3 regions of the Streptomyces sp. NPDC027189 genome follow, and region 3 is predicted to be linked to each of the others. Evidence: riboswitches for the same ligand, from Rfam matches in the RefSeq annotation. Region 3 holds a riboswitch; each other region holds the start of a gene.
What was found. A riboswitch is a leader RNA that binds a small molecule or an ion and turns the genes downstream of it on or off. The one in region 3 is predicted to bind cyclic di-AMP.
Positions count from the first base shown of each region.

Region 1: another riboswitch for cyclic di-AMP. It lies ahead of ACZ4RZ_RS07190 (NlpC/P60 family protein); the one in region 3 lies ahead of ACZ4RZ_RS30640 (transglycosylase SLT domain-containing protein).
Region 2: another riboswitch for cyclic di-AMP. It lies ahead of ACZ4RZ_RS26185 (transglycosylase family protein); the one in region 3 lies ahead of ACZ4RZ_RS30640 (transglycosylase SLT domain-containing protein).

Region 1 is NZ_JBVHRI010000002.1:593,917-604,223, reverse strand. It holds gene ACZ4RZ_RS07210 (pyruvate carboxylase) at 1-2,123, shown strand, start outside; gene ACZ4RZ_RS07205 (MGH1-like glycoside hydrolase domain-containing protein) at 2,251-4,971, shown strand; gene ACZ4RZ_RS07200 (alpha-amylase) at 4,968-6,452, shown strand; gene ACZ4RZ_RS07195 (luciferase domain-containing protein) at 6,458-6,925, opposite strand; gene ACZ4RZ_RS07190 (NlpC/P60 family protein) at 7,047-8,204, opposite strand; cyclic di-AMP (ydaO/yuaA leader) riboswitch at 8,214-8,386, opposite strand; gene ACZ4RZ_RS07185 (hypothetical protein) at 8,681-8,908, shown strand; gene ACZ4RZ_RS07180 (DUF2182 domain-containing protein) at 8,956-9,741, opposite strand; gene ACZ4RZ_RS07175 (hypothetical protein) at 9,861-10,037, shown strand; gene ACZ4RZ_RS07170 (FAD-dependent oxidoreductase) at 10,138-10,307, shown strand, end outside.
Region 2 is NZ_JBVHRI010000011.1:168,207-178,513, forward strand. It holds gene ACZ4RZ_RS26165 (nucleoside triphosphate pyrophosphohydrolase) at 111-1,136, shown strand; gene ACZ4RZ_RS26170 (globin domain-containing protein) at 1,230-2,441, opposite strand; gene ACZ4RZ_RS26175 (cytochrome P450 family protein) at 2,714-4,000, shown strand; gene ACZ4RZ_RS26180 (LysM peptidoglycan-binding domain-containing protein) at 4,200-5,153, shown strand; cyclic di-AMP (ydaO/yuaA leader) riboswitch at 5,336-5,499, shown strand; gene ACZ4RZ_RS26185 (transglycosylase family protein) at 5,504-6,187, shown strand; gene eno (phosphopyruvate hydratase) at 6,583-7,869, shown strand; gene ACZ4RZ_RS26195 (FtsB family cell division protein) at 8,028-8,504, shown strand; gene ACZ4RZ_RS26200 (DUF501 domain-containing protein) at 8,534-9,058, shown strand; gene ACZ4RZ_RS26205 (Ppx/GppA phosphatase family protein) at 9,253-10,203, shown strand.
Region 3 is NZ_JBVHRI010000015.1:27,289-37,595, forward strand. It holds gene ACZ4RZ_RS30610 (CHRD domain-containing protein) at 61-1,080, opposite strand; gene ACZ4RZ_RS30615 (hypothetical protein) at 1,271-1,783, shown strand; gene ACZ4RZ_RS30620 (polyprenyl synthetase family protein) at 1,968-2,978, opposite strand; partial or broken gene ACZ4RZ_RS30625 (hypothetical protein) at 3,246-3,626, shown strand; gene ACZ4RZ_RS30630 (CocE/NonD family hydrolase) at 3,679-5,676, shown strand; gene ACZ4RZ_RS30635 (hypothetical protein) at 5,717-6,046, shown strand; cyclic di-AMP (ydaO/yuaA leader) riboswitch at 6,316-6,473, shown strand; gene ACZ4RZ_RS30640 (transglycosylase SLT domain-containing protein) at 6,477-7,226, shown strand; gene ACZ4RZ_RS30645 (HAD family hydrolase) at 7,220-8,059, opposite strand; gene ACZ4RZ_RS30650 (FAD-dependent oxidoreductase) at 8,366-9,589, opposite strand; gene ACZ4RZ_RS30655 (carboxylate--amine ligase) at 9,618-10,307, opposite strand, start outside.

The sequences.
Region 1 (10,307 bases), on a different contig from region 3:
GCGTGGCCACCAACATCCCGTTCCTGCAAGCCGTGTTGGACGACCCGGACTTCCAGGCCGGACAGGTCACGACCTCGTTCATCGAGGAGCGGCCGCACCTGCTCACCGCACGGCACTCCGCCGACCGCGGCACGAAGCTGCTCACGTACCTCGCCGACGTGACCGTGAACAAGCCCCACGGTGAGCGGCCCGACCTGATCGAACCGACCACCAAACTGCCGCCCGTGCCCACCACCGAACCGCCCGCCGGCTCCCGGCAGCGGCTCGCCGAACTCGGCCCGGAGGGCTTCGCCCGATGGCTGCGCGAGGCCCCGACCATCGGCGTCACCGACACCACGTTCCGGGACGCCCACCAGTCGCTGCTCGCCACCCGGGTCCGCACCAAGGACATGCTCGCCGTCGCCCCTGTGGTGGCGCGGACCCTGCCGCAACTGCTGTCTCTCGAGTGCTGGGGCGGAGCCACGTACGACGTCGCGCTGCGCTTCCTCGCGGAGGACCCCTGGGAGCGGCTGGCCGCACTCCGCGAAGCCGTACCCAACCTCTGCCTGCAGATGCTGCTGCGCGGCCGCAATACCGTGGGCTATACGCCCTACCCGACGGAGGTGACCGACGCCTTCGTGCAGGAGGCAGCGGCCACCGGCATCGACATCTTCCGCATCTTCGACGCCCTCAACGACGTCGAGCAGATGCGGCCCGCCATCGACGCCGTGCGGCGGACCGGAACGGCGATCGCCGAGGTCGCGCTCTGCTACACCGCGGATCTGTCCGACCCGTCCGAGCGGCTGTACACCCTGGACTACTACCTCCGGCTGGCCGAACAGATCGTGGCCGCCGGTGCCCACGTCCTGGCCGTCAAGGACATGGCGGGGCTGCTCCGCGCCCCGGCCGCCGCGACCCTCGTATCGGCCCTGCGCCGCGAGTTCGACCTGCCGGTGCACGTGCACACCCATGACACCGCCGGAGGCCAGCTCGCCACCTACCTCGCGGCGATCCAGGCCGGCGCGGACGCGGTGGACGGGGCCGTGGCGTCCATGGCGGGCACCACGTCGCAGCCGTCGTTGTCGGCGATCGTGGCGGCGACGGACTACTCCGAGCGGCCGACCGGCCTCGACCTGAAGGCGGTCGGGGACCTGGAGCCGTACTGGGAGAGCGTCCGCAGGATCTACGCACCGTTCGAGGCGGGCCTGGCCTCGCCGACCGGGCGCGTCTACCACCACGAAATCCCCGGCGGGCAGCTCTCCAACCTGCGCACCCAGGCCATCGCACTCGGCCTCGGCGACCGCTTCGAGGAGATCGAGGCGATGTACGCCGCCGCCGACCGGATCCTCGGGCATCTGGTGAAGGTCACCCCGTCGTCCAAGGTGGTCGGCGACCTGGCCCTGCACCTGGTCGGCGCCGGAGTGACGCCGGAGGACTTCGAGGCTACGCCGGACAAGTTCGACATCCCCGACTCCGTCATCGGCTTTCTGCGCGGCGAGTTGGGCAATCCGCCCGGCGGGTGGCCGGAGCCGTTCCGCACCAAGGCGCTGGCAGGCCGCGCCGAACCCAAGCCTGTGCAGGAGCTGACCTCGGAGGACCGCACGGGACTGGTGAAGGAGCGGCGCGCAACGCTCAACCGCCTGCTCTTCCCCGGGCCGTCGCGCGACTTCGAAACACACCGTCAGACCTTCGGCGACACCAGCGTGCTGGACAGCAAGGACTTCTTCTACGGGCTGCGCCCTGCGAAGGAGTACGCCGTCGATCTGGAGCCGGGCGTACGGCTCCTCATCGAACTGCAGGCCATCGGCGAGGCGGACGAACGCGGCATGCGTACCGTGATGTCCACCCTGAACGGTCAACTGCGGCCGATCCAGGTGCGCGACACCGCGGCGGCCTCCGACGTTCCGCCGACCGAGAAGGCCGACCGGGCCAACCCGGGCCATGTGGCGGCGCCGTTCGCCGGAGTGGTGACGCTCGCGGTGGCCGAGGGCGACGAGGTGGCGGAGGGCGCTGTGGTGGCCACCATCGAGGCGATGAAGATGGAGGCCGCGATCACCGCTCCGAAGGCCGGAAAGGTGTCCCGGCTCGCCATCAACAGGATCCAGCAGGTGGAGGGCGGCGATCTCCTGGTCGAGATCGCCTGAGCCGTGGCGCGCGCCGGTCGTCGAACAGCAAAGGCTGTAGCTCGACCTGACCGGCGCACAGCCATTGCCGTCGAGTCCGAGACGCCCGAGTCTGGGGGAATGTGCCGGATCGTGAGGAGGGCGGGCGATGGGGACGAGCGGTGGCACACCGGACGCCGAGCGCCGGCGGCTGGCCGAAGCCGACGATTCCGGGGTGCCCTGGCGTCACTGGGGCCCGTATCTGAGCGAGCGCCAGTGGGGGACCGTCCGGGAGGACTACAGCCCGGACGGCGAGGCGTGGTCGTACTTCACCCATGACCAGGCCCGCTCCCGCGCCTACCGATGGGGCGAGGACGGCATCGCGGGCGTCAGCGACGACAAGCAGCGCCTCTGCTTGGCACTGGCGCTGTGGAACGGCCGCGATCCGATCCTCAAGGAGCGGATGTTCGGCCTCACCAACGCCGAGGGCAATCACGGCGAGGACGTCAAGGAGTACTACTTCTACCTCGACAGCACGCCCACGCATTCGTACATGAGGTACCTGTACAAGTACCCCCAGGCGGAGTTCCCGTACGGCGACCTCACCGCCACGAACGGGGCCCGGGGCCGCCGCGATTTCGAGTACGAACTCCTCGACACCGGCGTCTTCGACGAGGACCGCTACTTCGACGTGTTCGTCGAGTACGCCAAGGCGGGTCCCGAGGACCTGCTCATCGAGATCACCGCGTACAACCGCGGTCCCGACGAGGCGACCCTGCACCTGCTGCCCACCCTGTGGTTCCGGCACACCTGGTCCTGGGCCGGCGGCACCGCAGTACCGAGCATCCGGCAGGAGCCCGGCGGCCCGCTCCGCGCCGACCACGAGGAGCTGGGCCCGCGGTGGCTGTACTGCGACCCGGACGCGCAGACCCTGTTCACCGAGAACGACACGAACAACGAGCGGATCTTCAACAGCCCGAACGCCTCCCCGTACGTCAAGGACGGCATCCACCGGTACGTCGTCCGCGGGGAGACCGGAGCCGTGAACCCCGGACGGGCCGGGACCAAGGCGGCCGTCCACCATGTGCTGGCCGTCCCCGGCGGGCAGAGCGCCACCGTGTGCCTGCGTCTCAGCGACTGCGAACTGACCGACTGGCGTGCGGACTTCGACGCGATCATGGTCCAACGCCGTTCCGAAGCCGACGAGTTCTACGACGGGATCACTCCGTCCGGCATGGACGAGGACGAACGACGGCTGGTCCGACAGGCGTTGGCCGGGATGCTGTGGAGCAAGCAGTACTACTACCTCGACGTCGAGCGCTGGCTGTCGGAGCACGGCGTCGACCCGCTCGGCTCCGACCCCCGGGTGCGCAACAGCAACTGGTACCACATGGTCAACGACGAGATCATGTCGATGCCGGACACCTGGGAGTACCCGTGGTTCGCCGCCTGGGACCTCGCCTTCCACACCGTCGCGCTCTCGATGGTCGATCTCACCTTCGCCAAGGGGCAGTTGGACCTGCTGCTGCGCCGCCTGTACCTGCATCCCAACGGACAGATCCCGGCGTACGAGTGGAACTTCGGCGACGTCAATCCGCCGGTGCACGCCTGGGCCACCCTCTTCCTCTACGAGCTGGAGAAGCACCGCACCGGCCAGGGTGACCGCGTCTTCCTGGAGAACGCCTTCCACCAGCTGATGAAGAACTTCAGCTGGTGGCTCAACCGCAAGGACCCCGACGGCAACAATGTCTTCCAGGGCGGTTTCCTCGGCCTCGACAACATCGGTGTCTTCGACCGCAGCGCCCCACTGCCCACCGGCGGCCATCTCGACCAGGCGGACGGCACCGCGTGGATGGCCCTGTACTGCCAGAATCTGCTGGAAATCGCCATAGAGCTGGCCGTGGACAACCCGGTCTACATCGAGCAGGCGCAGTCCCTGTTCGAGCACTTCGCGTGGATCGCCGTGGCCATGAACCGCATCGGCGCGGAGAACGCCAGCCTGTGGGACGAGCAGGACGGCTTCTTCTACGACGTGCTGCGACTGCCCGACGGAACGGCGACCCGGCTCAAGGTGCGCTCGCTGGTCGGGCTGATCCCGCTCGCCGCCAGCAGCGTGGTCGGTGGCTGGGCGGACCACCGCTTCCCCGAACTGGTGGCGGGAGCACGGGAGTTCGTCGAGCGCCATCCGGCCGTGGAGGCCACCGTCTCCTCCCACGAGGCGCTGGGACCGAACGCCGAGGGCCGGTATCTGTTCGCCCTGTTCGGCGAGGACCGGCTCCGCAGGATCCTGTCCCGGATGCTGGACGAGTCCGAGTTCCTCGGCCCGCACGGCATCCGCTCGCTCTCCCGCCACCACGCCGAGCACCCGTACACCTTTCAGGTGCGCGGCGAGACGTACGGTGTCGGATATCTGCCCGCCGAGTCCGACTCCGGGATGTTCGGCGGCAACTCCAACTGGCGCGGGCCGGTCTGGTTCCCGGTCAACCTGCTGCTCATCCGCGCCCTGCTCAACCTGCACGCCTTCCACGGCACCGACTTCACCGTCGAGTGCCCGACAGGATCGGGTCGACAGCTCACTCTGTACGAGGTCGCCCGCGAGATCTCCGACCGGCTCACCGCCACCTTCCTGCGCGACGGCGACGGCCACCGGCCGGTGCACGGTGCACAGGCCAAATTCGCCAAGGACCCGCACTGGAAGGACCTGATCCTCTTCTACGAGTACTTCCACGGCGACAACGGCGCCGGCCTCGGCGCCTCCCACCAGACGGGCTGGACCGGCCTGGCCGCGGTGACCGCGACGCTGTTCCACACGCTCGGCGTGGAGGACTGGTCCGCCCGTGGCCGGGAGAGCCTGCGCCCGACCGGGGATCGAGAGGAGCCGCTGTCATGACCGCGTGGCCCGAACAGCCGGTGATCTACGAGGTCAACACCCTGGTCTGGCTGGGGGAGTTGAGCAGCCGGTACTGCCGCCCGGTCACCCTCGGCGAGGTGCCCGTGGCGGCCTGGGACGAGGTCGTCCCGCGTGGCGTCGACGCCGTCTGGCTGATGGGCGTCTGGGAGCGCAGCCCGGCCGGGCTGGAGATCGCGCTGCGCGACGAGTCGCTGCAGGCCTCGTTCCGCGCGGCGCTGCCCGACCTCCGCCCGGAGGACGTGGTCGGATCGCCGTACTGCGTCCGGAACTACGCCGTCGACCAGACGCTCGGCGGCCCCGAGGGACTGGCCGCCGCCCGCGCCGAACTGGCCGCCCGCGGCGTACGGTTGATCCTCGACTACGTCCCCAACCACGTGGCCCCCGACCATCCGTGGCTCACCGAACGGCCGGGCTGTCTCCTCCAAGGCACCCCGGACGATCTGGCCCGGGACCCCGACGCCTTCCTCGAAGCCGGCGGCCAGATCTTCGCCCGAGGCCGCGACCCCTACTTCCCGCCCTGGCCGGACGTCGTCCAGCTGAACGCCTTCAGCGACGAGCTCCGCACGGCGGCCGTCGACACCCTCGCCGCGATCGGCGACCAGGCCGACGGCGTGCGCTGCGACATGGCCATGCTGCTCATGCGCGACGTGTTCGCGAAGACCTGGGGCGACCGGGCGGGCGCCGCACCGGCCGAGGACTTCTGGCCGTACGTCATCCCCGAGGTGCGCGAGCGCCACCCGGACCTCCTCTTCGTCGCCGAGGCCTACTGGGACCTCGAATGGGCGCTCCAGCAGCAGGGGTTCGACCACTGCTACGACAAGCGGCTCTACGACCGGCTGCTGCACGAGGGCGCCGACTCGGTGCGTCCGCATCTGCTGGCCGGCCTCGGCCACCAGCGCGGCCTCGTCCGCTTCCTGGAGAACCACGACGAACCCCGGGCCGCCGCCACCATGTCGCCCGAGCGGGAGCGGGCGGCGGCCGTCACCATCGCGACGCTGCCCGGCGCGACGCTGTGGCACGAGGGCCAGTTCGAGGGGCGCCGGGTGCGGCCGCCGGTCTTTCTCTCCCGCCGCCCGGAGGAGCCCGTCGACAAGGAACTGCTCGCCTTCCACCACCGGCTGCTGGCCTCGGTCGCCTCGTCCGGAATGCGCACGGGAGGGGACTGGCGGCTGCTCGACTGCACGGGCTGGCCGGACAATCCGTCCCACGGCAACCTGGTCGCCTGGTGCTGGGCCACCGGATCAGCCCGCCACCTCGTGGTCGTCAACCTCTCCGACCAGCCCGCCCAGGGCCGGGTCCGCCTGCCGTGGACCGACCTCCGCGGCCGCCCGTGCCGCCTCGCGGAGCTGCTCACCGAGCAGACCTACGAGCGGGACGGCGACGAGCTGGTCGACGCCGGACTGTACGTCGGCCTGGAGGGCCGGCACTGGCATGTTGTCGCCGTGCCCGTAGGACCGTAGTCGCGTCAGCGCCCGTGTGGGATGAACCGGCCGACTGCTTTCCACGCGGCCGGAACCCGCCGGTGGCGCACGGCCGCGGAGGCTCCCGCGCGCGACGGGGGAATCGCCTGAGGTTGCCAGTCGCAGAGCGTCGAGGGGTCCTCGGGAGGTGCGGCGCCTCCGGCCCCGTCGTGCTCCTTGAGAGCGACGCTGATGAGTGTGAGCAGGAGCGCCACATCGGCGTCGCAGTCCAGCAGCACGGTGATCCACGAGGATCCGGGGTGCACCCGCACAGCGGTGCTGTGCTGCAGGTGTGGGAGCAGCCGATGGACGGCCGCATGCGTGAGATGCAGATCCGCTGCGTCGTCGGAGTGGAAGTGGACGATGTCGTGCCCCGTCGTCCCGAAGGCGCGTCCAGCGGCGCATCGGGGCGAGCCACTTATCAGGTTCGGCCATGACTCCAGTTGGGTCATGGCGCGATCGGCCACGGTCATGCGCACCATGGTCGCGCACTATTCACCCTGCCAACTACCCCCCTTCACCCTCTGCTTGGTCAATTGGCCGTTCTGCGCCCCTCATGATCCCGGAGCGGCCCCGTGCACCGGGCCGTAGGGCTCATGCGGGCCGTGCCGCGCTGTGGATCGCCGACGCTTCGGCGAAGAAGATCGACTCCTCGCGCACGTATGCTCCCGGGCTCGGCGCGTGGATCATCAAGCCGTCGCCGATGTAGAGGCCGACGTGGCTGACATCGCCGTAGAAGAAGATCAGGTCGCCGGGCCGGATGTCGGCGAGGGGGATCGCCGTACCGACGGTCGCCTGCTCGCGCGCGGTGCGCGGGAGTGCGACCCCGGCGGTTCTCCAGGCGGCCTGGGTGAGGCCCGAGCAGTCGTACGAGCCCGGTCCGGACGCGCCCCAGACGCATGGCCTGCCGATCTGTCCACGGGCAAAGGCGAGTACCTTCGCGGCTTTGCTGCCGTCTCCGGAGTCCGAGGTGCTGTCCGCGCCGATGGGCACGACAGCGGCGATGGGCGTGGTGGTGCTGAGAGTGGCCGATTGCTGTGGCTGCCACTCCTCTTCGGCCGGGCGAGGAGTCAGTTCCTCGTAGGCACGCCAGGCGTCTTCCGCCGGCCGGGATTCGATCGCCGGGAAGGGCGCGATCAGCTGAGGGGTGTGGCGGGAGAGCAACTCGCGGGCCACCGCGAGCTTCTGCTGGATCTGCCCCTTGGAGGTCTTCAACGAGGCCGAGGCCTGTCGCGGTTCCGCGGCCGGTGCCGGCAGGGCCTTGGCGACTTCCTGCCGTGTCCGCGGCGCGGCCGGCAGCGCGGCGACGGCCCCCGAGGTCAACTCCGCCACCGGGCCGGCAGCCACCCCGGCGACAGGACCGGCGGTCAACTCCGGGACGGGTCGGGCGGTCGACTCCCGCCCACGCTGGGCGAGTCCATCCGCCGGACGTACCGCCGGACGTGCAGGCCGCGCCTCGGCCGCGCGGTTCGGCATTCTGTCGGCCGGCAGCCTCGCCGGGACGGTCGGCCCCAACTGCGCGCGCCCCACGTCGAACCATTGCCTGGTGACGTCGTCGAGGGCGGGATCGTTGGGCCTGCGCCCGCTGTCGACCGCCGGGTTGACGCGCCCACGCGTCCCCGTGGACATCGCGCGGGTCGCGTTGTAGTTCCCGGTGGCGGTCTCGGCCTGGTCGTAGAGGCTGCTGATCCGCTGCCGGACCTCTTCGCGGCTCGGCCCGTCCGCTGCGGGCGGCTTGGCGTCGGGAGCCATGGGGGACGCACTCCTTCCGTGTTCCGCCTACCGAGTCAGCTGTCGGGTTCGGGCGGACGGTTCCGGAAGGTATGCCCTACGGCCCTTGCCCTGCTGGGCGGTTGGGCCGATTCACCCCAAAGTCGGTCGGGTCCCCGGCTCCGGCCGCCACGGGGGCGCACCGGACTCGGCGGAGGCCGCGCGACCCGGCGAGGTTCGCCGGAGGGAGTCGTGCGGTCCGCCCGTCAACCTAGCCAACTTGTGTGCCTCGCGTGAAGGTTGAAGTGCGAAGTGTCCGATATGTATTTGTGACCTTCGTCGTACTGGGTGCCCCGGCTTGCGCGGTCGGTGTGGACCGGCGACGAGCAGCTCGGCCTCGACCCCGGGCGTACACGCCGACCTGGTCCACCGCCCGCGGGCCTCGTAGTTGATCTCGCTGCCGGAACTGTGGGCTCCACCACGGCGCACGCTGGCATGGGCCTGATGAAGTGGCCCGAATGCTCGGGCTGCTCATCAACCTCCTCCCGTTCTGGATCCGCGAGCCCCTGTTCGTCGCTCTCGGCATCCCCTTCAGCGGCTTCCTCTTCTATGCGGCCGCCAGGGACGGGGAACCGATCATGGCCGCGCTCGGCATCGCCGTCCTCGCTTTCACCGCCCTGCGCGTCTATACGATGGTCCGTGTGCTCCGAGCCCGTCGCCTGGCCCAGGACGCCAACGCCGCATGACAGTTCATCTCGGCCGCGACCGCCGGTACACCGCATGAGGTGAGCGGTCACGTCATCGGCTGCATCGACAGCCCGGAGTGTTGCAGTCCTGGCAGCAGCCAGCTCTGGAACGGAGCCAGTGCGGCCAGAACCAGGAACGCAACGCCGACCGCGGCGCTGAATACCGGTCCGAGCCGCCACAGCTTCTCGATGAAGATGACGACCGCGAGTGCGGCCATCGCCGCGATGTTCATGGTGCCCAGCGGAACGAGGACGATCATGAGCCCCCAGCAGCAGCCCACGCAGTAGAGCCCATGGTGGGCCCCGACGCGCAGGTCGCGGGTGCCCGACCGGTAGCCGCCATGGCGCACGAACCGACCCGCGGGGCTTCGGCAGTGGCGCAGGCAGATGTTCTTCAGCGGACTGAACTGGTGGAGTCCGGCGAGCAGGAAGGCTCCGGCGCCGATCCAGCGCCCGGCTTCGGGGTGGCTGTCGACAAGGTTGCCGGTCACGGTGAGGATCCCGTACACGACCAGGCCGAATGCCGCCCAAGCGATCAGGTATCCGCCCGCGAACCGGGTGATCCGGGCCGCGCGGGCCGTACCGGAGGACTGACGGCCGATGTCCAGGGCCCAGGTGACGGCCACCGGCGCCACGGACGGGAACATCATGGCGATCATCATGATCACCCAGAGGAGGAGGAACGGGGGCAGGTCGAGGCCCATCGTTCCCGGCTCCATCTCCATACCGTCGGCCTGCTCCACCACGAGGAGCCACGCGAGGAGGGCGGGCAGCAGCATGACGGACCAGGCGGCGGTCATCGTCCGGGCCGGGAGGAGGTTGCCCGGCCGCATGGGTGCGGAGAGGGATGCCCAGTTACGGAACACACTTCCAGGTCATCACAGAAGGCGGTCGATCGCCTGGCAGCCGCTCTGCCCCGCAGGACCTGCCGACCTGCGAGGACGGGGGGCGAATGGAGGTGACGATCCGCGTCACCGAGCGGATGAACCACCGCTGCGACCCCGGCCCGCCGCGCGGCTGCCCGATGACCGCACTCACCGGCGCCTGCGACCCGAAGGCTTCCCCGGACGAGGTGGCCGCCCGGCGCCACCAGGCGTCGGCCTCCTTCGAAGCCGACCTCATAAGCTGACTTTATGAGGTCATAGATCCAGCCCGGCTACTGACTTAGGTTTGCCTTAGTTTAGGCTTCCCGGCGAGTACGTCTGTTACCGCTCGAAGGGAACCTGATCATGCCTCGCCCCCTGCGGGTAGCCATTGTCGGAGCCGGCCCCGCCGGGATCTACGCCGCCGACGCGTTGCTGAAATCCGCGACGGCTGCTGAGCCGGGCGTGTCGATCGACCTCTTCGAGCGGATGCCGGCCCCGTTCGGGCTGATCCGTTACGGAGTCGCCCCCGACCA
Region 2 (10,307 bases), on a different contig from region 3:
CCGGGCAGTCGTACGGCGCTCCTCGTCCATCCACCTCGTGGACCGACGGTCGGCCGCCCGGCCTGTGGATAACGGCTGGGGCTGTCGGTGGTGTGGGTTACGTTCGAGGGGTGAACGCAACCAGCTTCGACGACGCCCCGGACGCGACCGGCCCCGCCACCTCCACCGACCCCGGCCGTATCGTGCTGCTCACCACCAGCCACCGGGTGGCGCCCGGGCTGCTGTCCTGGCCCGCCTGGCAGGCGCTCCGCGGTGCCGACCAGGTCCTGTGCGCGGACGGCGCGCACCCGCAGCTGCCTTATCTGCGCGAGGCGGGCATCACCGTCGACGAGGCGTCCCCGACCGCTCAGGAGCTGGTCGACGCGTGCGCGGGCGGCCGCACCCTGGTCGTCGTCGCCACCGGCGAGGGCGAGCCGAGGCTCACCGACGGCCTGGCCCGCCTGGCCGGCTCCGGCCGTATACAGATGCCGGACCTGGAGCTGCTCCCCGCCTCGTACGACCTGCCGGGCGCCCGCCTCCTCGACCTCGTCCAGGTCATGGACCGCATCCGCGCCGAGTGCCCCTGGTCGTCCCAGCAGACCCACAAGGGCCTGGCGAAGTACGGCATCGAGGAGGCGTACGAACTGGTCGAGGCGATCGAGGAGGGTGACCGGGACGAGCTGCGCGAGGAGCTCGGGGATGTCCTGCTGCAGGTCGTCTTCCACGCCCGTATCGCCGAGGAGGACGAGGACGCTCCCTTCTCCATAGACGACGTCGCGGGCGGCATCGTGGCCAAGCTCATCCACCGCCATCCGCACGTCTTCGGGGACGAGACGGCCACCACCCCCGAGGAGGTCAAGGAGCACTGGCTGCGCACGAAGGCCGTGGAGAAGCAGCGCGCGTCCGTGACGGAGGGTGTCCCGCTGGGCCAGCCGGGCCTGGCGCTGGCGGCGAAGCTGGCATCCCGGGTGCGTACGGCGGGACTTGACGTCGAGCTGCCACGGGGCGAGGGCGTCGGGTACGCGTTGCTGCGGACAGCCGCGCGCGCCGAGGCCGAGGGCGTGGACCCGGAGGCGGCGCTGCGGGCGGCGGCACGGGCCTACCGGGACGCGATCCGGGCGGCAGAAGGGTCTTCGGGGGCGGACGCGGAGGACTGAAGGCCGGGTGCGCGAGTGGCCGGACGGAAAGAAGGGGTGGGGCTGAGGGCCGGAAGCCTGACGATCGAGCGGGCCGTGGCGGCCGCGCCGGAGTTACGCCTGCGGTGCCCGGCTCGACGGGTTGTGCCAGCTCGGCTGTGGGCGGTCGAGGAGCCACTCAGCCGAGCCCACCGGCCGAGGGCCTCCCTGGCCGGTCGGCGCCAGGACGTCGTGGAAGATCCGCTCCGTCGGCGTGCCGAAGGAGGGCAGGGTCTCGCCGATCTCTTCGACGAGCTTGGGCGGACCGGCGAGATAGACGTCGTGCCGGGTCCAGCCGGCGCGGTTGCCCAGCGCGGTCAGCAGCCGTTCGGTCGCCTGGGCCTTGGGCCGGCCGGGCGCGGGGGTGATGAAGGTGACGGCGAGCCGGGGAAGCCGGGCCCGCAGGCGCTCGACGGCGCCCCGGTCGTACAGGTACGAGGTGTCGCGGGCGACGAGGAACAGCCGGGCCTCGTGTGTGTCGTCGAGCTGTTCCAGCAGCGCCTTCACGGGCGCCCATCCCGTGCCGGCCGCGATGAGGGTGAGGGGGCGTTCGACGGGCGTGCGCAGGGTCAGCCTGCCGCCGGGCGCGCCCAGCCGCAGGACGTCGCCCTTCCGGGTCTGCCGGACGAGCGCGGTGGAGAGGAGGCCGTCCTCGACCCGGCTGATGTGCAGGTCGACGGTGTGGTCGGCGCGGGGTGCGTTGGCCAGCGAATACGGCCGCCAAATGCCGGGCAGATGGGGGACGTTGACGCTGACGTACTGGCCGGGGGAGTAGCGCAGCCGGCGGTGCGGTCGCAGGGTCAGGACGACGAGGTCGTCTCCGTGCCGCGTCCGTGCGGTCACCTCGGCGTCCCACCAAGGCGGTTCGCCGCGCTGCTGTGCCTCCCACGCGCCCTGCAGCATCACATTCGTGATCACCCCGTACGCCTCGCCCCAGGCCTTCTCGACCTCCGCGTTCCACGCCGACCCCGCGACGACGGCGAACGCGGCGATCAGACTCGCCCCCACGGCGGCGTAGTGCTCCGGCTCCGCCAGATATTTCCGGTGGTCCCTCCCGAGCTCCCGTAAGTACCTCGGCAGCCCCGGATCCTCCAGCCGTTCGATGACATACGTGAGCGCCGCGAACAGTCTGTCCCGCTGCCGCTCCATGTCCTCCGGGAAGCCCAGTGGAAACAGCTCGCGGATCTCCGGGTGGTGTCGAAACAGGTGCGAGTAGAAGTACTTGACCGCGAACTCGGCCCGTCTCTCGACGATCGCGAAGCTGGATCTGAGTATTTCGGGGTCCACGGCGCGAATGTAGGGAGTTGTCGAGCCGCGTAGTCAAACAGCAGGTGATTTGCGGACAGCCGGACTCAAAGTGGGTGGGGTTTCGTGGAGGGCGGGGATGAGTACCGTTGGTCCAGCCCGTCGGGGATCAACGCGTTTGGATGGACGGGGAGTTGGCGGCTCTGGTCCGGGCACCGCAGGGCTGCCGGCCCGGGCCGCCGGCAGGCTCCGGCCTCGCCGGCCCAGGTGCGACGGTCGGGCTGCCGCCGAGCCCGTGCCGATACCGTCAGGGAGTGACCGACCAGCCCCAGCCCCCCAGCACCGCCCCCGAACTCTTCACCTGGGAGTTCGCCACCAACCCCTACCCGGCGTACGCCTGGCTCAGGGAGCACGCCCCTGTGCACAGGACCCGGTTGCCCAGTGGGGTGGAGGCCTGGCTGGTCACCCGGTACGTGGATGCCAAGCAGGCGCTCGCGGACGCGCGGCTGTCCAAGAACCCCGCCCATCACGACGAGCCCGCGCATGCGAAGGGGAAGACCGGTATCCCCGGTGAGCGCAAGGCCGAGTTGATGACGCATCTGCTGAACATCGACCCGCCGGACCACACCCGGCTGCGGCGGCTGGTCAGCAAGGCGTTCACGCCCCGGCGCGTAGCCGAGTTCGCGCCGCGAGTGCAGGAGCTCACGGACCACCTGATCGACCAGTTCGCCGACAAGGGCTCCGCCGATCTCATCCACGAGTTCGCCTTCCCGCTCCCCATCTACGCCATCTGCGACCTGCTCGGCGTCCCCCGTGAGGACCAGGACGACTTCCGGGACTGGGCCGGGATGATGATCCGGCACGGGGGAGGGCCGAGGGGCGGTGTGGCGCGGTCCGTCAAGAAGATGCGGGGGTATCTCGCCGAGCTGATCCACCGCAAGCGCCGGCTCCTGCCCGACCGGCCCGCCCCCGGTGAGGACCTCATCTCCGGGCTCATCCGCGCCTCCGACCACGGCGAGCACCTCACCGAGAACGAGGCCGCCGCCATGGCCTTCATCCTGCTGTTCGCCGGCTTCGAGACGACCGTCAATCTCATCGGGAACGGCACCTACGCCCTCCTCACCCACCCCGAGCAGCGCCGGCGACTGCAGGCCTCCCTTGCCGCCAAGGAGACCGGACTCCTCGAAACCGGCGTCGAGGAGCTCCTGCGCTACGACGGCCCCGTCGAACTGGCCACGTGGCGGTTCGCGACCGAGGCGGTCCGGATCGGCGGGCAGGACATCGCGCCCGGCGACCCCGTCCTCGTCGTACTGGCGGCAGCGGACCGTGACCCCGAGCGGTTCCAGCATCCGGACACGCTCGACCTCTCGCGGCGTGACAACCAACACCTCGGGTACGGCCACGGCATCCACTACTGTCTCGGCGCGCCGCTCGCCCGACTGGAGGGCCAGACCGCGCTGGCCACCCTGCTCACCCGTCTTCCCGATCTCCAACTCGCGGGAGATTCGGCTGATTTGCGCTGGCGCGGCGGGCTCATTATGCGTGGATTGCGCACACTTCCCGTGGAGTTCACGCCTCCGCTTGACTTGTCCCGTCCGTAATGAGCGGACACGCAGGGGACAGCCTCTCAGCAGCGAAAAAGTGACACTTCATCAACTCTGTGATCTTCACGTGATCTACGCTGTATCGACTTGTGACAAGCGTTCGAGTGCGGATACGTTCACCCATCAACGCGGCCCATCCGTCGCTGCAGTCGCGGTAGCGGCTGTCGTCACCTGCTGTCACGCGAAAGGCTTCCGCATGCTCTCCGGGAACGGCCGTCATCGTCGCCCCCGTCAGGCCCCGGCCCTCATCGTCGCCGCAGGAGTGACCGGATCGGCCATCGCGATCCCGTTGCTCGGCGCCACCAGCGCGAGCGCGGCCGACGGCACCACCTGGGACCGGGTCGCGGAGTGCGAGAGCGGCGGCGCCTGGAGCGCGAACGACGGCAACGGGTACTACGGCGGGCTGCAGTTGACCCAGGAGAACTGGGAGTCGTACGGCGGCCTCGAGTACGCCCCGAGCGCCGACCAGGCCAGCCGCTCGCAGCAGATAGCCATTGCCGAGAAGGTCCTCGACGGCCAGGGCCTCGCCGCCTGGCCCACCTGCGGACCGCTCTCCGGGCTCAGCAAGAGCTCGGGCTCGGTCGAGGTCGACACGGGTGTGGCGGGCGACTCATCGAGTTCTTCCGATTCATCTGACTCGTCCGGTTCGTCTGCTGAGTCTGGTTCATCCGACTCGTCCGGCTCCGACTCCTCGTCCGACGCCTCCTCGGATGCGACCGAGAACTCGACGAAGTCCGACACCTCACAGGATTCCGACAGCTCGGATACAGAAAAGCCCAAGAGTGACGAGTCGGACAAGTCCGGCCAGAACGACGACTCTTCGGCCGCGTCCGACAGTGCGTCGTCCGGCGCCGGGCGCCACCGTGGCGACAGCGCCGACGAGGACGGGACGGAGGGCGCGACCGACGGTCGTACGGACGGCGCTTCCGGGCGGCACGCCTCGCGCGGCTCCGGCGCCTCCCGTGACGCCGCCGACGGCTCCTATGTCGTGCGCGCCGGGGACAGTCTCTGGGCCATCGCCGACTCCCTTGACCTCAAGGGTGGATGGGCCGAGCTGTACGCAGAGAACAAGGAAGCGGTCGGCACCGATCCCGACCTCATCCTTCCCGGTCAGACGCTTGCAGTTGGTGCTGAATCGGGCGAAAAGTAGCGGGAGTTCGCGTCCCGGTTCGCCGTGGAATGTCCGGTTTGGCGCGAGTGAGATATGAGTCTCAGAAGCCCTGATCGTCTTTGAAATTCCGCCGATTGCATGTCTACGGTCATGACCGCTCGCCACAGCGGGCCCCGACGGTCGCAACGCCGAATCCTGCCAACGGCCGTACGGGAACAGTCGACGCGTCAGCGCCGTAGGCAGGAGCGGGGGACCCAAGGTAAGCGCCGCGCCCGGTAGTTGACCGGGAGTGGCTTGGGGTGAAGCCGTGCGCCAGTGGCGTACGACCGGGCACTCACCCGCCCGAACCCGACAGCTCACCTCGCAGGCGTCGGTGAGGGGATCTCTCCATGCTGTTTTCCAGCAAGGGCAAGCACCGCCGCCCGGCCGTCCTCAATCGGACTACCCGTCTCGCAACGCTCGCCGGCGTCACCGGTGTCGCCATCGCCGCCCCGCTGATGGCGGCCGGCAACGCCTCCGCCGCCACCGCCTCCGAGTGGGACGTCGTCGCCCAGTGCGAGTCCGGCGGCAACTGGTCCATCAACACCGGCAACGGCTACTACGGCGGCCTGCAGTTCTCGCCCTCCACCTGGGCCGCGTACGGCGGTACCGCCTACGCCGCCACCGCCGACCAGGCGTCCAAGTCCGAGCAGATCGCCATCGGCGAGAAGGTCCTCGCCGCGCAGGGCAAGGGTGCCTGGCCGACCTGCGGCACGGGCCTGTCGGGCGCCGCGTACACCGGTGGGACCTCCAGCAGCTCGCAGAGCACGACCCCGAGCACCACCACCCGGACGACGGAGCAGCCCGCCTCGCGTTCGGCCGAGCGCCCGGCCGCCAAGACCGTCACCACCCCGACCGGCAAGAAGGTCAAGAAGGGTGACGGCGAGTACAAGGTCGTCAAGGGTGACACCCTCAGCTCGATCGCCGAGAAGAAGCACGTCAAGGGTGGCTGGCAGCAGCTGTTCAAGCTGAACAAGGACATCATCGACGACGCCGACTTCATCTACCCGGGTCAGCAGCTTCACCTCGGCTGAGTGCGCGGCTGACAGCTCAGCCGGGCATTCGGCGGATTGCCCGGCGGAGTAAGAGCTCCCTCATCGAGGAGGCCTCCATACTGGAGACCTCGTGAGGGTCCCCCGTCCCCACGGGCTCCCCGCTCCGGTGCGTGTTCCCCCGCACGCGCCGGAGCGGGGCTTTTTGTGCGTGGCTCTCGTGCGCTTTCATATGCGGCTCTCGCGCGCGGGGGTTTCGTGTACGGGGCAGGTTTTTGTTCCGTTCGGAAACAATTTACTCTCGGTTCTGCCCAAGGGGTGGTCGACCGGCTGGCCGATCCCTCCGAGGCGGTTAGGCTCATCTCGCGGAGCCGACCGCGGCTCCGTGCACTACGGGCCCCGCGGCCCCGCGTACCCGCGTCACATCCCAGAAGGAGATGCTCGTGCCGTCCATCGACGTCGTCGTAGCCCGGGAAATCCTGGACTCCCGAGGCAACCCCACGGTCGAGGTCGAGGTCGGCCTCGACGACGGCAGCACGGGTCGTGCCGCCGTCCCGTCCGGCGCCTCCACCGGCGCCTTCGAGGCCATCGAGCTCCGCGACGGTGACCCCAACCGCTACCAGGGCAAGGGTGTCGAGAAGGCCGTCCTCGCCGTCATCGAGCAGATCGGCCCGGAGCTCGTCGGTTACGACGCCACCGAGCAGCGCCTGATCGACCAGGCGATGTTCGACCTGGACGCCACCGACAACAAGGGCTCGCTCGGCGCCAACGCCATCCTCGGCGTCTCGCTCGCCGTCGCGCACGCCGCCTCCGAGGCCAGCGACCTCCCCCTCTTCCGCTACCTCGGCGGTCCGAACGCGCACCTGCTGCCCGTTCCGATGATGAACATCCTGAACGGCGGCTCGCACGCCGACTCGAACGTGGACATCCAGGAGTTCATGATCGCCCCGATCGGCGCGGAGTCCTTCTCCGAGGCCCTGCGCTGGGGCGCCGAGGTCTACCACACCCTCAAGAAGGTGCTGAAGACCAAGGGCCTGTCCACCGGCCTCGGCGACGAGGGCGGCTTCGCCCCGAACCTGGAGTCCAACCGCGCCGCGCTCGACCTCATCGTCGAGGCCATCAAGCAGGCCGGTTACATCCCCGGCGAGCAGATCGCGCTCGCCCTCGACGTCGCCGCGTCCGAGTTCTACAAGGACGGCAAGTACGAGTTCGAGGGCAAGTCCCGCTCGGCCGCCGAGATGACCGAGTACTACGAGGAGCTCGTCTCCGCGTACCCGCTGGTCTCCATCGAGGACCCGCTGTACGAGGACGACTGGGCCGGCTGGAAGGTCATCACCGACAAGCTGGGCGACAAGGTCCAGATCGTCGGCGACGACCTCTTCGTCACCAACCCGGAGCGCCTGGCCCGCGGCATCGAGGAGGGCTCCGCCAACGCCCTGCTCGTCAAGGTCAACCAGATCGGCTCGCTGACCGAGACCCTGGACGCCGTCGAGCTGGCCCAGCGCAACGGCTTCAAGTGCATGATGTCGCACCGCTCCGGCGAGACCGAGGACGTCACCATCGCCGACCTCGCCGTCGCGGTGAACTGCGGCCAGATCAAGACCGGCGCCCCGGCCCGCTCGGACCGCGTCGCCAAGTACAACCAGCTGCTGCGCATCGAGGAGATCCTCGACGACGCCGCGGTGTACGCCGGCCGCTCGGCCTTCCCGCGCTTCAAGGGCTGAGTGTTCCCGCACGTCCGCTCCGCGCACCGTCGGAGCGGCAAGGGCTGACCCGCACAGGGCCAAGCCTTAGCCAGTCGTACGTACGTCCCCGTATTCGGTCCCGTACCGTGTGCGGGGACGTACGCACGTGACGGGCTTGCACTGGGGAGGCGGGACTCATGGCCGTGAAGGACCGGGACCGGTTCTCCACCGCGACCAGGCTGCGGCTGCTCGGCGAGCAGACGGCGGCCCGTGTCTACCGTTCCCAGACCAAGCGGCAGGCCCGCCGCTCGCGGCTGACGGGCCGGGCCGCGCTCCTGGCTCTCGTCCTGTGCTCCCTGATCGTGGCCCTCGCGTATCCGATAAGGCAGTACGTGTCCCAGCGGGCCGAGATCGCCGATGTGGAGCGCCAGCGGGAGCAGGCCCGCGAGCGGGTCGAGCAGCTGCGCGATCTCAAGGCGCGCTGGCAGGACGACGCGTACGCCGAGCAGCAGATCCGGCAGCGGCTGCACTATGTGATGCCGGGCGAGACCGGCTACGTCGTGATCGACCCGGACGCGTCGAAGCAGGCCCGCGCCGACAAGGGGTCGGCCGCCCGTCCCTGGTACGCCAATGTCTGGGACGGCGTGGACAAGTCCGACGCCGCCGACCAGTGAACTGACCAGAAAGACAAGTGACTCACGGCATGGAAACGCCACCGCCGCCCACCCCGCGCACCGAGCCGACCGACGCGGACGTCGAGGCCTTCAAGCAGCAGCTGGGCCGGCCGCCCCGCGGATTGCGCGCGATCGCGCACCGGTGCCCTTGCGGGCAGCCGGACGTCGTCGAGACGGCGCCGCGTCTTCCCGACGGGACGCCGTTCCCGACGACGTACTACCTGACGTGTCCGCGGGCCGCGTCCGCGATCGGCACGCTCGAGGCCAACGGTGTCATGAAGGAGATGACGGACCGGCTGGCGACCGATCCCGAGCTGGCCGCCGCGTACCGCGCCGCCCACGAGGACTACATCGCGCGCCGCGACACCATCGAGGTCCTGGAGGGCTTCCCGAGCGCGGGCGGCATGCCGGACCGGGTGAAGTGCCTCCATGTCCTGGTGGCCCACTCCCTGGCCGCGGGGCCCGGAGTGAACCCCCTCGGGGACGAGGCCATCGCGATGCTGCCGGAGTGGTGGCGCAAGGGGGCGTGCGTGGTCCCCGTGGACGGGACCTGACCCTCCGCCTCACTTGAGGCAGGGCTTTCTTCGCCCCCCGGCGCCTCTCTCAGGAGCGCGGGGAACTGCGCGACAAGCCCGCACCGACCCGCACCAAAAGAGCAGCCCGGGGGCTGGGGGGGCAAAGCCCCCCGGGTACGGGAACGGGTAGGGGCGGAGGGGGCGAGAACCATCACGACAGGAGACCGGACACCATGACCAGGGTCGCTGCCATCGACTGCGGCACCAACTCCATCAGGCTGCTCGTCGCCGACGCGAACCCGCGGACGGACGAACTCGTCGAGCTGGACCGCAGGATGACGATCGTGCGGCTCGGCCAGGGCGTAGACCGGACCGGACGGCTCGCGCCGGAGGCGCTGGAGCGGACGTTCGCCGCCTGCCGGGAGTACGCGGCGATCATCAAGGAGCACGGCGCGGAGCGGCTGCGTTTCGTGGCGACCTCGGCCTCCCGGGACGCCGAGAACCGGGACGAGTTCGTACGCGGGGTGCTGGACATCCTCGGGGTCGAGCCGGAGGTCATCACCGGGGACCAGGAGGCGGAGTTCTCCTTCACCGGCGCGACCAAGGAGCTGACGGGCCGGCACGACCTGGCCAAGCCCTTCCTCGTCGTGGACATCGGCGGCGGGTCGACCGAGTTCGTCGTCGGCGACGACCACGTGCGCGCGGCGCGCTCCGTCGACGTCGGCTGCGTACGGATGACCGAGCGGCACCTCGTACGGGACGGGGTCGTCACCGACCCGCCCACCGAGGAGCAGATAGCGGCGATGCGCGCCGACATCGAGGCCGCGCTCGACCTCGCCGAGGAGACGGTCCCGCTGCGCGAGGCACACACGCTGGTGGGCCTCGCCGGCTCCGTCACCACGGTCGCGGCGATCGCGCTGGGGCTCGACGCATACGACTCCACGAAGATCCACCACTCCCGGATCACGTACGAGCGGGTCAAGGGCATCACCGACGCCCTTCTGAAGGCCACTCATGAACAGCGCGCCGCGCATCCGGTGATGCACCCGGGGCGCGTCGACGTGATCGGCGCGGGCGCCCTCGTCCTCCTCGCGATCATGGAGCGGAACGACGCCCATGAGGTCGTCGTCAGCGAGCACGACATCCTCGACGGGATCGCCTGGTCCATCGCCCAGGGCTTCTGAACTGTGGCGTGGGCCATGGCCCGGCCGTGGCCTGGGTCTCCTTTGGCTACTTGTCGGTAGCCTCGGCTGAGCGGGTCGGATAGCGTATGAGCGCGCCCGAGGGG
Region 3 (10,307 bases):
CGGCGCCTCCCCCGACCCGTAGGGGTCGACGGAGACACCGCCTTCCATGCGCTCGGTCGATCAGCGCTGCACGAACACGTAGTCCGCCTGGTAGGGGACACCCACGATCGTCCCCGGCGAGCAGGACCCGGCCGGAGCGACGCCGCCGACGGTGTTGAGGCGCAGGATCTCCTGCGTCCCTGCCAGCAGGCCGCGGTGCTTGCCGGACTGGGTGGCCTTGAGGTCGAGCTCGGGGATGTTCTTGTCGCCGTTCGGGGTCTTGGAGATCAGTGCGCCGGTGACCGCGCTGCGGTCGGGCGCGACCCACTGGGGCGTACCCGAGTTGGGCTTCACGAACGAGTGTGCGATGTTGCCGCCGAGCAGGGCCGCGACGTCGCGCTGGGCGAAGGCGTACCCGCCGCCCTCGACCGGCTTGCACTCGTAGATCTGCTTGCCCTTGACGACCGACGCCTGGAAGTTGTTCAGGGCGTGCCGGAAGGCGAAGGAGCTGGTGACCTTGTGGAGCTGGCCGCGCACGGCGCCGCCCGGGAACTCGGCGGTGTGCAGATTGGCGTAGAAGGAACCGGGGTCGGACTTCAGGGCGGCGAGCAGAGCCGCGTCCTCGACCTTGACGGTACCGACGACACTGTGACCCTTGATCTTGTCGAGCAACTTGCTGAAGTCGACCTTGACGCCGCCATTGGTGCCCTTGGCGCCTTGGTGGATGTGGAGCAGGGTCGGCCTGCCGGTGCCGCGCCAGGTCACGGCGACGGACACCTTGTTGCCCTTGACCTTGATGAACTCCAGCGCGGCGCCGTCCTTGTCGCCGACGGCGGGGCCGCCCTGGACGGGCACCTCGTTGGCGCCGTTGAGGCTGGTGGCGAGGATGGTGCCGCCGCTGCCGCCCATGACGCCGCTCTGCGTGACGATGGTCTGGTCGCCGTGCGCCGAGTGGCTCGTACCGCTGTGGCTCTTGCCGTGGCTGCCGCTGTCGGCGACCGCCGGGATGACGGCGGCGGCGACACCGGCCGCGGCGGCTACCGCGACGCCGGTCAGGATCAGGCTCTTGCGACGCGTGGTGAACGTGGCGTTCGATCCCATGATTCTGTTTTCTCCCCGTATCTCAGCTGACACCCCCTGCGTCAGCTTCTGGGCATGAGTACGGACTGGATCCGACCCTGGACTCAATCCAACTATGTGACCCCCGTCACATCACTCGAGGGGCAAGCGAAAACTCACCCAAATCCGTACATCTGAGTGGCAGCAATTGGCATCGGTCTAGGGGGTAGCCATGCGGCACATCATTGGTTACGCGGCCACGGGCACCGCGCTGGTGGCGCTCACGCTCGCCGGGTGCGGGAGCGGAGGGAGCGGCGGCGGTGGCGCCACGAAGGCCGGCACCTCGACGGCGTCGGGGACCACGCTGACAGCCGCCGACGTCAAGAACGTCGGCACGGTCGTGACCGACAGCAAGGGTTACGTCCTCTACCGCTTCGACGCGGACTCCGCGAACCCGACCAAGGTCACCTGCTACGCCGCGTGCGCCATGCTCTGGCCCGCCGCGACCGCCCAGGGCGCCATCACGACCAAGGGCATCGACAAGAACCTCGTCTCCACCGTGAAGCGCACCGACGGCACCACCCAACTCACCCTCGCCGGCTGGCCCCTCTACCGCTACAGCAAGGACGACGAACCGAAGGAGGCGTACGGCCAGGGAGTCGACGGAACGTGGTTCGCGGCGACACCCACAGGAGCGAAGGCGTCAGGCGAGCCGGCGACGAACACGGGAGGATCGGGTTACTGAGACAGCCGCCGCAGCAGTAGACATGCGCGCCGGGGGCCGGGGCGCCGGGGGCCGCCAGCCGACCCAGCTGTGGGCAATCGTGCCGCCGGGGCGGCACAGGTGGGCACAGCGGCACCCCGTACAGCAGCGGGCCGCGCAACCCACCCGACGGCAACCCCACCCCCGGGCACCCGGAAGGCGGACCTCACCCGGCCCGGTGCACCACCGCGTCGACAAGCTCCGTCAGCGCGGCCTTCGCATCACACTCCGGAAGCGGAGCCAGCGCGGCCCGCGCATCCTCCGCGTACCGCACGGTGTCCCGCCGCGCCTGCTCCAGCGCGGGATGGACCCGCAGCCGGGAGAGCGCCTCGGCATGCCGGGCGTCGTCCGTCAGGTCGGAGTCGAGCAGCTCGCACAGCGCGATGTCCTCGGCAAGACCCAGCCGCTCCGCCCGCTCCCGAAGCCGCAGCACGGGCAGCGTAGGAATCCCCTCACGCAGATCCGTCCCCGGCGTCTTCCCGGACTCGTGCGAGTCGGACGCGATGTCCAGCACGTCGTCCGCGAGCTGGAAGGCGACACCCAGCCGCTCCCCGTACTGCGTCAGCACGTCCACGACCGTCTCGTCGGCCCCCGACATCATCGCCCCGAACCGGCACGCGACGGCGACCAGCGAGCCGGTCTTGCCGCTGAGCACGTCCAGGTAGTGGTCGACCGGGTCACGCCCGTCGCGCGGTCCCGCGGTCTCCAGGATCTGCCCGGTCACGAGCCGTTCGAACGCCTCGGCCTGGATCCGGACGGCCTCGGGCCCGAGGTCGGCCAGGGTGTGCGAGGCACGCGCGAAGAGGAAATCACCCGTGAGGACGGCCACCGAGTTGCCCCAGCGGGTGTTCGCGCTGGGCACCCCGCGTCGCGCGTCCGCCTCGTCCATCACGTCGTCGTGGTACAGCGTGGCGAGATGGGTCAGCTCGACGACCACGGCCGAGGGCACGACACCCGGCGCGTACGGATCACCGAACTGCGCGGCGAGCATCACGAGCAGCGGACGGAACCGCTTGCCACCGGCCCGGAGAAGATGCTGCGCGGCCTCCGTAATGAAGGGAACCTCGCTCTTGGTGACTTCGAGCAAGCCCTCCTCCACAGCCGCCAATCCGGCCTGGACATCGGCTTCGAGAGCCTGGTCCCGCACGCTCAGCCCGAACGGCCCGACGACGGTCACGAGAGGTTCTCCTGTCTGCTGACGATCACATGGCGAACTCGGTCGATCATTCGGTCGATGACACGGTTTGTCGATGTGTCGCTGCCATCACTCAAGTCAGCGTATCCGGTCACGTTTCGATCACCACGAGCGCCCACCGTCCCCCCGCTCGACTTCGCTCCAGCAGCAGGTACCCCGCTCGCCCGGGCGATATCGGATCACGGGCGGTATGTTCTTGATCAGCTGATACGACCGGACATGCAACGACCCATCCGGAGGGACCCCGCCGTGTCCCGAAGCGCCGTCGAGACCGAGCCCGGCAGCCGGCAGCCGCCGGGTGACGACCAGGCCTTTTTCGCCAGGCCCAGGGGCCTGCCGCCCCTCTCCGGCCTGGAGGTCCGGGAGCGCTTCTCGTTCCTCGGCATGCAGGTGATCCTGATTCTCTGCTGCGCCGACATCGTCGCCCACGGCGGCATGGGCATGGCCGCGGGCACGGCGGCGTACGCAACGCTCGTCCACCTGGGCTCCGTGGCCCGCGGCCGGCTCGCCGACCGCAACGGGGGATTCTCGGCGGCGGCCATCCGGATGACATTCGGCCCCACCCCGTACGTGGCGGGCCGCCGTCACCTGGCCGGACGCGGACACGCCGCGCAATTCGCCCGCGCGCCCTGACCGCGCCGCACGATGCACCCGGTCCACTGACGCCACTGGGGTGACGCTCATGCACATCCGTACGTCCTTCCCGTACGAGATCACTCACGAGGACATCTGGATCCCGCTCCCGGACGGCACCCGCGTGTACGCCCGCGTCTGGCGCCCGCTGACCGACGAGCCCGTGCCCGTCCTCCTCGAATACCTCCCGTGTCGCCTCACGGACTGGACCGCGCCCCGCGACTGGCAACGCCATCCCTGGTACGCGGGCCACGGCTACGCCTCCGTCCGGGTGGACGTCCGCGGCCACGGCAACTCGGAGGGCCTGCCGACGGACGCGTACTCGGAGGTGGAGCTGGCCGACGGGGTGGAGGTCGTCAACTGGCTCGCGTCCCAGCCCTGGTGCACCGGCAAGGTCGGCATGTTCGGCATCTCCTGGGGCGGCTTCAACTCCCTCCGGATCGCGGCTCTCGCGCCCGAGCCGCTGAAGGCGATCGTCACGGTCTGCTCGACGGACGATCGCTATGACAACGACGTGCACTACATGGGAGGTTCCGTCCTCGCCGTCGACATGCACGCCTGGGCGGCCACCCTGCTCGCCTTCGTCTCCCGCCCGCCCGACCCGGTGCACGTGGGCCAGGTGATGTGGCGCGACATGTGGGTGAAGCGCCTGCAGGCGGTGGACCCGCTCATCCACACCTGGCTGTCCCACCAGACCCGGGACCCGTACTGGCGGCACGGCAGCGTCTGCGAGGACTACGGCGCGATCCGGGCGGCGGTCCTCGCGGTCGGCGGCTGGCACGACCCGTACCGCGACACGGTGCTGCGGCTGGTGGAACACCTTCCGCGGGATCGCGTACGCGGCCTGATCGGCCCCTGGTCGCACCAGTATCCCGACCGGGGCCTGCCGCCCGGCCCGGCGATCGGCTTCCTCCAGGAGACCCTGCGCTGGTGGGACCACTGGCTCCGGGACAAGGACACGGGCGCCTTGTCCACCCCCGTCCTCCGCTCGTACGTGATGGACGCACATCTCCCGGCGACGACGTACTCGGAGCTCCCCGGCCGCTGGGTCGGCGACCCGGCCTGGCCCTCCCCCTCCGTCACCCCCGTCTCGTACGCGCTCCAGGGCGACCCGGTACTGATCCGCTCGCCCCAGCACACGGGCGCGGACGCGGGCCGCTTCCTCCCCCTCGGGAACGACGCGGACCTGCCCCCGGACCAGCGGGAGGAGGACGCGAGATCCGCCTGCTTCGAATTCGAAGTACCGGAGGAGACCTGGGTGTTGGGCCGTCCGAGAGTCCGCCTGCGGCTGAGGTCCTCGGTTCACCGGGGTCAGGTGATCGCCCGCCTCTGCGACGTGGCCCCCCACGGAGCCTCGACACTCGTCACCCGGGGTGTACTGAACCTGTCAAAGCGTCATGGTCGTGACCAGGCGGTTCCCTGGAAGCCGGGTGCTACGGAGGAGGTGGTTTTCGACCTGACCAGCATCGGCTACGCGTTCCCGCCGGGCCACCGCATCCGCCTCTCCGTCTCCAACGCGTACTGGCCCTGGATCTGGCCCCAGCCGGGCTCGGAGGCCGGTATCACCCTGGACCCGACGGGCAGCCTGCTGGAACTCCCGGTAAGAACACGGGAGTCGACGCCCTCCCTCACTTTCGAGGATCCGGAGCAGTCCGAACCGCTGGGGGTCATCGTCCCGACGACGCTGGACGAACCCCGCCCGGAACGCCTGGTGGTCCGCGACGTGGCCGCCTGCGCGTGGCGCTTGGAGGTCGACCCGCGCTACGGCGGCACCCGCGTCTACCCCGACGGTCTCGAATTCACCGAGAACGCGCTGGAGACCTACACCATCAACGACTCCAACCCCCTCTCCGCCCGCGCCCGCTCGACGTGGTCGGTCCGCCTGCACCGCCCGGACCTGCCCTGGGACGCGCGCATCTCGACGAGCTCCGAAATCACTTGCGACGCCGAGGACTTCATCACCTCCAACGAGGTCGTCTGCAAGGACGGCGACGAGGTGGTCTTCCACCGGACCTGGGAGAAGCGGATCCCCCGAGCCGCGGGCTAGGACTTGGAGGGCCGGGGGTCCGGCAGGGAGCCCTGAGGCCATGGCGCAGACGCGGACCGCGGAATTCCTGATGGACCTCGACGAGGGCATGCTCGCGCACTTCCGCGAGATGGCCCACGAGATGGTCACGCGCTTCGGGATCTCACGGGCGGAAGCCGTCGCGAGGATCAACAGGGCATACCAGGGGCGGCAGTTCGAGCCGTATCCCGACCTGATGTGCCACGAACTCCCCGAATACTGGGGCTACGGCCTCTACTTCAAGCCCGACGCGGGCCGCCTCCCCGACGACAACCCCGACACGGACCTCTCCGTGTGGGAGGTGCGCCCAGCTCCTCCCCGGCATTCCCCGGCCCGGACGCTCGATGCGTAATGTCCGAATTAAAAGCATTGCCGCTTTAATGTGCCTTGGTCGCGTGAATTGAGTCACGCCCGAGCCGCCCCGGCGCCATGCCCCACCACCTCGATTCCCCTTCGCGAAAGCCAAGTTGAGGATCACATTCCGGCACAATCGGGCATTTCACCCCCTCCTTTTCCGGGATTAAAACGGACTGAGCCATGAATTCGGGTCTTGTTCCCGACATGTGCTCTCGCATACGTTCGCCCCGATCCGGGCGGATCGCCGAATCCTGCCACCGCCCGGAAACCCACCCACCCACGCACGGCAGGAGCGGGGGACCCAGGTAAGCCGCCGGTCCGGACCAACGGAACGGCTAGGGGTGAAGCCGCGCCCAGCGCGCGGCCGGGCACCTCCCGCCCGAACCCGACAGCTCACCTCGCAGGCGCCGGAGAGGAATGTCGTCATGCCCGCACGAGGCAAGCACTACCGCCCCAAGACCAGCAGCACGTTCACCCGCTGCATGATCGCCGCAGGCACGAGCGGAGCCGCGCTGGCCCTTCCCCTCGTGAGCGCGACCAGCGCGCACGCCGCCCAGCCGGCGCAAGCGCCGCAGGTCACGAAGGCTGCCGCAGTCACGATCACCGACGTCCAGCTCGTCACCTACAAGGTGGTCGCGGGCGACACCCTGTCCAAGATCGCGCAGAAGTACCCGCAGAGCGGCGGCTGGAAGAAGCTGTACGACGCCAACCGTGCGGTGATCGGTGCGAACCCGACGGCCCTCTCCCCGGGCCTGACGCTGACAGTGGGCACGAGGACCGTGAAGTTGGGCTCGGCGACCAAGGCAAGCACCCAGTCCGCGACGCCGGCCGCCCCCGCCTCCACGAAGACGTACGCCAACAATCTGGACGGCTGGATCAAGCACTCGCTGGACATCATGGGCAAGGCGCACATTCCGGGCACCTACAACGGCATCCACCGCAACGTCATGCGGGAGTCCTCCGGCAACCCCCGGGCCATCAACAACTGGGACTCCAACGCCGCCGCCGGCATCCCGTCCAAGGGCCTCCTCCAGGTCATCGACCCGACCTTCAAGGCGTACCACGTCCCCGGCACCTCGATGGACCCCTACGACCCGGTCGCGAACATCACGGCGGCCTGCAACTACGCGGCGGCGAAGTACGGCTCGATCGACAACGTCAACGGCGCCTACTGAGACACGTTCTCCCGGGCCTTCTCCTGGGCCCCGAAGAGCCGCTCCAGCACCACCGCGATCCCGTCCTCCTCGTTCGACAGGGTCACCTCGTCGGCCACCGCCTTCAGCTCCGGGTGGGCGTTGGCCATGGCGACGCCATGGGCGGCCCAGTCGAACATGGGGATGTCGTTGGGCATGTCGCCGAAGGCGAGGGTGGTGGCGTGGCTGAGGCCGAGGTGAGCGGCGGCGAGGGCGAGCCCCGTCGCCTTGGTCACACCGCATGGCTGGAGTTCGACGGTGCCCGGCCCCGACATGGTGACCGTCGCCAGCGAACCGACCACTCCCCGCGCGGCCAAGGCCAACTCGTCGTCGGACAGCGAGGGGTGACGGAGCAGCACCTTGCTGATCGGCTCCGTCCAGAGGTCGTCGCGGCGCGGCACCCGTACCGCCGGCAGCGTCGGATGCGGCATGACATACCCCGGCTCGATGAGCGTCAGGCCGTCCACACCGTCCTGGTCCACCGCCGCGTAGAGCAGCCCGACCTCCGCCTCGATCTTGCCGAGCGCGGTCTCCGCCAGCTCCCTGTCCAGGGTCACCGACCACAGCAGACGGTGCGCCCCGGCGTCGTACAACTGCGCCCCCTGCCCGCACACCGCCAGTCCCTGGCCGCCGAGTTCGTCCAGGAGCGGTCGGACCCTGGGTGCCGGCCGTCCCGTCACCACCAGATGCTGGGCACCCTCGGCCGTGGCTCTCGCCAACGCGGCGCGCGACCGGTCGGAGAGTGTGTCGTCGCCGCGCAGCAGCGTCCCGTCCAGGTCAGTGGCGATGAGTGAATATGCAGTCGGAGCGGCCATGATCCGAAGAATACGGATCGAACGACTCATCGGCCCGGCGTGAACCGGACGACGTCCGGTATCCCGTCAGCAACACCGTTCACCGCACGGACGGTATGGGCGATACCGGCGTTATCGGCCGTACTGGCCATGGGTGGTCCACTTCTGCCCACACCGGTGTGCGCCACCGCGTCCGGGTCCAACAACAGCCCCCAGGCGCGGAGTTGGCCCGACGCGAGCCGCGGGCGGGACGAGCGGCCGGAGCCGTGCCGATGTGATGCGACGGCCAGGGGGCGCACCCACGCGCAAGGGCGCCCCCTGCCTCGACTACCCGTGCGCAGCCACCAAGTGCTTGGCCAGCCGCGGTGAAGCGAACTCCGTCCCGCACACGAACCGCATCACCGGCCCGTACGAGGCCGCCGCCGGCAACCCCGTGAAGTACAACCCGGGCACGGACGACCGATACCCCCCGCCGAGTTTCGGCGTACCCCGGCTGACCGCGAGCTCGGTGCGGAGCTCGTGTCCGAGGAAGTCCATCGCGGCGATGTCGACGCGATAGCCGGTCGCGGCTATGACGTGGTCGGCGGAAAGCTCCTCGGTCCGGCCGCCGTGGGTCTGGGCGGAGAGGACGGGGTGGCCGTCGCGCGCGTCGACGCGGACGATCCGGGAGACCTCGCGGACGTCGACCTTGCCCTCGAAGCGGTCGCGCAGCCACCAGGCGCCGAGCGGACCGAGCACACGGCGGACCAGGTAGTGCCGGGCTTGCGCGGGCAGGTAACGGTAGGGCTGTGGGTAGTAGCTCAGCGCCCACAGGGACCAGGCGCGGCCGAAGGGCGACTCGGGGCGCAGCTTGGGCTGCTTCCACGGGGGCGCGCCGAAGTCGACCGCGCCCTTGCCACGGGAGACGATGCGCACCTGCGCGCCCGCCTCCGCCGCGAGCGCGGCCGTCTCCAGGGCGGACTGGCCCGCGCCGACGACGATGAGCTCCTTGCCGGAGAACCGGGTCAGGTCGTGGTGCTGGGAGCTGTGGGAGACAGGGCCCGTGGGGGTGGGTCCGTCTGCCGCCGCTCCCGCGAGCTCGGCGGGCAGATGGGCGAGTCCGGACAGACCGGTGGCCACCACGACCGCCCGAGCCGTGAACAACTCCCCTGAATCCAGCTTGAGTTCGAAGCCGTCGGAGCCGCCGGAGCCCTTACGGCCGTCCTTGCGGTCGACCGAGACGACCCGCACCCGCTCCAGCTCGGGCACGAGCTTGTGCTGGAACCACTCCCCGTACGCGATGAACGTCTCGACCGGGATGATGTCCTCGTCCGTGACCAGTCGCGGTATCCCCGCCGCGTCGCAGTAGTCGAGGAGTGTGTGCCCGCGCTGCGGGGCGTCGATGCTGGAGGCGGCGGGGGTCGACTTGAGGAGCATCCCCTCGGGCATGTGATCGCGCCAGCTCACCATGGGCTCGCCGAAGACACGCACCGGAACACCGCGCGCCCGCAAATGGGCGGCGGTGGACAGGCCGAATGGCCCGGCCCCGATGATTGCTACCGGATGAATCACGAAGTCCCCTCCCCAGGACGTACTACGTCTACTTCGCGGTGGAACTGTTGGTGCTGCCTAAGCGGTTGGTCCGCCACAGCTGATACAGATGCTTCGCGCCCGGCCGCACGAAGCGCGCGAGCATCGTGAAGAACGGCCGCAGGTCGTCACCCGCGAGCCACGCAAGTTCCGTACCGCTCGCGCGAACCGGCGCGTGCGGTGTCGTATAGCCGCTGCGCCGATAGGCGAGCAGGGCCGGCAGGTCGATGTTCTCCACGATGTACCGGTGACCGGCGCGCTGTTCCCCCTCTGGAACGGTGCGTCCGGTCAGGTCCAGATGCATGGCACGGACGACGTCGATCCCCGACTCGTTCTCGAAAAGCCGGAATTGCGCGCCCATCCGTGGGTTGAAGTCAAGGAGCTTGTACTGTCCGTCGCGCCGGTCGAAGCGCAGGTCGAGGTCGATGACGCCGCTGAAGCCGATCTGTTTGATGAAACGCGCGGCGAGGTCCGCGAGTTCCGGATTGTCGACGACGTACGCATTCGCCGTCATTCCCGCGTGCGGCGGCCAGGAGCGGACCTTCACGCCCGTGAACATCGCGAGCGGCGTCGAGTCCGCGTCGAAGTACGCGTGCACGATCCAGTCCTCCGCCTCCTCCCTCGGCAGGTACTCCTGAAGGATCACGCCCGGTTGCGCGCCCCAGTCCCGGGCGAGCGTCAGCAGCCCCTCGCGGGTCGC